Regions from separate parts of the Caldisalinibacter kiritimatiensis genome, predicted to be linked through region 2. Evidence: riboswitches for the same ligand, from Rfam matches in the RefSeq annotation. Region 2 holds a riboswitch; the other holds the start of a gene.

Region 1 (3,219 bases), on a different contig from region 2:
TAAAAATATGGAGGCAAAAGTTAAGGTTACAAATGTAAATGCTAAAAATCAAGGAAATTCTCTGAAAAAAGAGATAGGACTATTTGATGCGATAACTGTAGTAGTAGGTGTAGTAATAGGTTCTGGAATTTTTTTTAAAGCATCTTCAGTTTTCAGTAATGCAGGAACTCCTTTATTTGGAATATTAGCATGGATAGCTGGCGGACTTATAACTATGGCATCAGCACTCACGATAGCAGAAATTGCTACTGCTATTCCTAAGACTGGTGGAGTTTTTGTATACCTTAAAGAGTTATATGGTGAGAAATGGGCATTTTTATTTGGTTGGGTACAAACTATGATATATGTACCAGGTGCAGCTGCAGCTCTTGCTATAATTACAGCTACTCAAGCAACATATTTTGTGCCTATGACTGAAATACAGCAAAAGATATTAGCAGTTGTATTATTATTTACAATTATGATAGGTAATGTGCTGTCTACAAAAGTTGGAAGTAAAATACAATCTATTTCAACAGTAGGAAAATTATTACCTATATTTATAATTATTTTCTACGGTTTATTTAAAGGTACAGCTCATAGTATGTCAAGTACAGCAGTGGGTTCAGCTACAGTTACAGGTTTTGGAGCTGCAATACTTGGAACTCTATGGGCATATGACGGTTGGGTAGGAGTAGGAAATATAGCTGGAGAGCTTAAAAATCCTAGAAAAGACTTACCTAAAGCAATTGTAATTGGACTATTAACTATAATTACTGTTTACGTCTTAATTAACCTAGCAATAATAAATGTAATTCCAGTTCAAGAAGTTATAGCATCTCAATCACCTGCATCTGATGCAGCTATTGTATTGTTTGGTAGTACAGGAGCAAGTTTAGTATCAGCAGGTATTTTAATATCAGTTTTCGGAGCTTTAAACGGATATTTATTAACAGGTGTTAGAATTCCATTCGCTATGGCACAGGATGGATTGCTTCCCTTCTCAAAGCAAATAGGTAAAGTAGATGAGAGATTCAATACTCCTCTTAATGCATTCATGTTAGAAGTGTTACTTGCATGTATATATGTATTTACAGGTTCTTTTGAAACGTTGACTACATTAGTAATGTTTGTACTTTGGATTTTCTTTACTATGACAGTTGCTGGTATATTTATATTAAGAACTAAATATAAGCACATCGAAAGACCTTATAAAGTGCCACTTTATCCTATAGTTCCATTGATAGGTATATGTGGAGGAGCATACATCCTAATTAATACTTTATTTACAGATACGACAAATGCACTTATAGGTATAGCGATGACTCTAGTAGGTTTACCTGTTTATATATACATTAAGAAAAAAAGTCAATAAATCAAGTGAAATCCAATGATAAGGTGGGGAAAATTTAAATTCCTCGCCTTATATAATATATTTTAACACATAATTTTTTATTAGAACTATAATAAGTTATGTTATTATATTGGTTGGAAATAAATCACAAACTATTTTAGAAAATTTAAAATGTAAAGAAAAGTTAAAAAACTAAACATTGACTTATCTAGTTAATTAATTTAAAATTTAATTAATAAAACTTAATATGGTGCTTTATGGTATTCTTGATTTAAATTTAAATCAAGAATTTAAAAGGGAAGTTTGGTGAAAATCCAACACGGTCCCGCCACTGTGATGGGGAGTAAATCTATATGTGCCACTGTTTCAAAATAGAAATGGGAAGGTATAGGTTTACTATGACCCTAAGTCAGGAGACCTGCCATAAAGAACAACACCGATATAACTCACGAGGATGGGGAGGTGTTACGGATAAGCGTAGTGACGCTTAATATGCGTTTGTTTTTGTGCTTATTTGTATACAACACCCTTAAGTTCCTCCAAGGGTGTTTTTTGTTTGCTAATTTAAAGGAGGCTTAATAACTATGAATTTTAATTATACTCAATTTATTACTAATCCATTTGTACTGATTTTTTTATCAGTTATTTCAGGATTAATTATTGGAAGGATAAAGATAAAAAATTTTAAACTAGGGAATTCAGGAGGATTATTTACAGGCTTATTTATAGGATGGGTTGTTTATAAAAAATATATTCTTCCTTATGAACATACTGAAAATGTACCTTTATATGTTAAAAAAATATTATTAAATGGGATGATACCAAGAGAGTTATTCCTTTTTACATTGATATGCTTTATAGCATCAGTTGGGTTACTAGCGTCTAAAGACATCGGTAAAGTTATAAAGAAATATGGATTAAAATTTGTTTTACTTGGATTTATTATTACTTTTACTGGTGCAGCAACTTGCTATATAATGAGTAGGTTTGGTGGAGATACAAACATTTATGCCATTGCAGGAACATATGTAGGTGCTTTAACGAGTTCTCCAGGCTTAGCAGCAGCACTTGAATCAGTATCTAGTTTTGGAAAGGAAACAGAGGCAATGGTTGGACTTGGTTATGCAGTAGGCTATATTCCAGGGGTTAGTGTAGTGATTTTTGCTATGAGGATTTTCCCCATGATTTTTAATATTGATATAGAAAAAGAAAAAGAGTTTTTTAAGCAGATAATGAAAAACGATGAAGAACAGTCAATTTCAGAATATAATCGTTTTGATGTATTATCATTTATTTTAGTGTGTTTAGTTGGTTTTCTAATAGGACAAATTGAAGTTTATATGGGAAATACAATTGGTTACTTTAGTTTAGGATCTACAGGTGGTGTGCTAATATCAGCTTTAATTCTAGGACATATTGGAGAGATTGGCTTTATGAACTTTAGAATGAGTCCTAAAACTCTAGGTGCTATAAGAGAGCTAACCCTTTCAATATTTCTTGCTATTGTGGGATTGAGATATGGATACTCGACTATAACCTCCATAAAAGGCGAAGGAGTTTATTTATTAATAATTGCACTTACATGTGCTAATGTATCAATATTAATAGGATTTGCAATAGGCAGATATTTATTTAAAATAAATTGGATTATGCTTGCAGGTGTTCTTTGTGGAGGAATGACTAGTACACCTGGATTAGGAGCGGCAATTGATTCAGTAAATAGCGATGATGTAGCTGCAGGATATGCTGCTACCTATCCATTTGCATTATTTGGAATGATTATCTTTATTCTATTTTTACTGAGGTTATCTGTTTAAATTTAATATAAAGCATTATTTAATTTGACATGTACATTATAAAGGAGCTGTAAGAGGAAAAAATTCAAA
Region 2 (3,219 bases):
TTGAGTTAAAACACTATACCCATCTTCATATTCTATTTCAACAAGACACCCTGGAGAAGTTTTAAAATGCCATGTATCTTTAATATCTAATCCCAATAGATATGCAATAATTACTCTCATTACTCCACCGTGGGTAATTAATAAAACTGTCTCTTTCTCTTTAGTTATTATTTCATTAATAAAATTTACAACTCTGTTGTGTAAATCCTGTAAACTCTCTCCACTAGGTATCCTGTAATTTATATAGTTATTAGTCCATTCTTTCCACTCAGTAGAATGTACTTTAACTATTTCATCAAGCATTTTACCATCAAATATTCCAAAATTTATCTCTTTTAATTTCTCTGTTTCATTAACTTTTAATTTATTCCCCTTTGTTATTTCTTTTGAAGTAATTAGTGCTCTTTTAAGAGGACTTGAATATACTTTATCAATCCTTTTATCCTTTAAATATTTTTTTATCCTTTTTATTTGTTTAAAACCTCTTTCGGTAAGAGGAAAATCTGTCCATCCACTATATATACCGTTAACATTAGCCTTTGTTTCTCCATGCCTTACAATAATAAATTTCAAATCATCAACTCCTTAATTAAATAGATGGAAAAAATAAATATTGATTGAGATACTTCAATAATAGCACCGACCGTATCCCCTGTCATACCACCTATTTTGCTTTTTATTTTATTAGTTAAAAGGAGTATAATAATAAAAGTTAGTAAAATCCCTAAAATAAATATATAGTTATTAAAAACAAATAAAGCCACTATTCCAGTAATAACTAAGTTAAAAAAAACTTCTTTAATTTCACAGTTTTCTATAAAGCCTTTTCCCATTCCCCTTTCTTTTCTAGCATAATCACTAATAGAGCATGCAATAACTGCACAGCTTCTACCTATAACCGGCATAATAATAAATGTTTTGTAATCCAAATAATAACTAATAACTAAATTAAAAATTAAAGTAAAAATAATAGCTAGTACACCAAAAGTACCTATCCTACTGTCCTTCATTATTTCAAGAATTCTTTCTTTATCTCTATTACTAAAAAGCCCATCAAAGGAATCCGCAAGTCCATCTATATGAAGTCCTCCTGTTATCCAAAGATAAAATAACCATATAAGTAAAACAGTAATGGGCTTCTTAAGATAAATACTACTAAAGGATATAATCCATAATAAAACACCTATAGTTAAGCCTATTAAAGATACAAAGTTAACACCTTTTATGAAATCCTCTTCTTTATATTCAAAGGGATATTTAATTGGTAATCTAGTGAAAAATGTAAGCATTAACAGTAAACTTTTCATAAGAACCCTCACTTTATCTTCATAGGTATTCCTGAAACAGTGAAATAAACTTCTGAAGCCCTTTGTGCAAGATACTGATTTACTCGTCCTGCTATATCCCTGAATATATTTCCTAGTCTATAAGATGGAACTAATCCCATCCCTACTTCATTGGTCACTAATATCAATCTTTTTCCTTCACTTTTAACAACATTTAATAATTTATCTATTTCATTTAAAATATATTCTTCAACATTATCCACTTCTAACATATTGCAAGTATCAAAGTCTAATCCACTTTCAAGAAGTAAATTTGATACCATAAGCGTAATACAATCTAATAATATTACATCCCACTGCTTAAACCCATCTAAATCCTTAATCTCATCAAACTCCTTATATTTTTCTAATACTTTCCAATCCTTAGGTCTAGATTGCTTATGCTTTAATATTCTATCCTTCATATCTTTATCGCAGGAAATAGCTGTTGCTATATATAACACTCTTTTATTAGATTCTTTTGCCATATTTTCAGCAAATCTGCTCTTGCCACTCCTTGCTCCACCAGTGATTAAAATAATATCTTCCATATTCTCACCTTCTTTTAATTATTTTAATCCTTCAGATTGATAAAATCATAACAAAAACAAAAGACACATAGAGGTAATCTATGCGTCTCAAATTACTACCACATACTTCCCTCCGAAGTATTAGTTACTTACTTTAAGGCAGGTATCCTGACTCGTAGATCATATTACTCTCTTCCCCTTCCCATCTATATAAAAGCTAGATAGTGGTTTATGAAAGATTTCATCCCTACACACAGTAGCGGGGGCTGTAGAGGATTCTCACCTCTTTCCCTCTTAGCTTTCATAATGAAAGAACCTTAAAGCATATTAAGCTGTATTTTATTAGTTCAATTATATTTAATACAAACTTAGATGTCAAACTATTATATTGATGCCAGTTTAACTTATTACTACTAATTATACAAGTTCTCTATACCATCTACTTAATCCTTCTTCTAGTTTATGAAATTGAATAAAACGTGATTCTCTTAATACTTCTTTACCTTCTACAAATAAGATAATAGTAGGAGCTGTAAATACCGTAAATTGGCCTGAAACTTCAGGAGCCTCTTCAATTTTAGTATAACCACTATGTATTTGTGGATAGTCTTCTAAAAGCTTCTCAAGCTTAGGCTTAACGTCTTGACATACACTACATTTATCTGATGAAACATATAATAGGCTTAACGTATTCTTCTGTATAAACTGTTTTATATCATTTAACTCAACAAACTTTTTCATCCAGTTCACTCCTGTTTTTTAAAATAATATGTTGTCTTTCTTCTACTTTATTATACTCTTCTACTATGATATCCAAATGATCTTTTACTAATTTAAGTCCTTCTTCTACATCTTTAGCTCTAATAACTACTGGAACAAATTTTTTCTTTACTCTTGTGATATTTAGTCCAAATTGTCTTGATACTAAGACTTGTACATCATGTTTTTTTAGTATTTGTGATATCCCCTTTGCTTTTTTAGGGTCTCCATGTACTTCATCTTCGTGCTCTTCTTCTTCTGTTGTATTTGTAACCCTCTTAATATACTCCCAACCTTCTTTTGAAACACTGTAAATGTCATAAAAATTAGCATCTCCAAAGTGTCTATTAACAAATTCTTCTCCGTTATCTGTTGCACAAGCTATTATTAAATTCATTATACATCCTCCTATTCTTTAGTTTATTAGCATACGCCACTTTATACTTATACCCTCTATATGTATAATATAAAACCTTTCTTTTGTCAAAATATATTTTCATATTATTCTAAATTTAATGTATATTTATTACATAACTTTGACTGTAATTGTATTTGATGGTAAAATTGTATTATAAGTTTTAACTATTAAAGTAATATGTGTATTT

The links. A riboswitch is a leader RNA that binds a small molecule or an ion and turns the genes downstream of it on or off. The one in region 2 is predicted to bind cobalamin.
Region 1: another riboswitch for cobalamin. It lies ahead of L21TH_RS05990 (aspartate-alanine antiporter-like transporter); the one in region 2 lies ahead of cobU (bifunctional adenosylcobinamide kinase/adenosylcobinamide-phosphate guanylyltransferase).

Annotation. Positions count from the first base shown of each region.
Region 1 covers NZ_ARZA01000125.1:27,661-30,879, reverse strand. The annotation lists gene L21TH_RS05995 (APC family permease) at 8-1,354, shown strand; cobalamin riboswitch at 1,575-1,773, shown strand; gene L21TH_RS05990 (aspartate-alanine antiporter-like transporter) at 1,918-3,150, shown strand.
Region 2 covers NZ_ARZA01000177.1:71-3,289, reverse strand. The annotation lists gene cobC (alpha-ribazole phosphatase) at 1-573, opposite strand, end outside; gene cobS (adenosylcobinamide-GDP ribazoletransferase) at 570-1,307, opposite strand; gene cobU (bifunctional adenosylcobinamide kinase/adenosylcobinamide-phosphate guanylyltransferase) at 1,316-1,876, opposite strand; cobalamin riboswitch at 1,997-2,190, opposite strand; gene L21TH_RS07820 (thioredoxin family protein) at 2,273-2,596, opposite strand; gene L21TH_RS07815 (NifB/NifX family molybdenum-iron cluster-binding protein) at 2,580-3,011, opposite strand.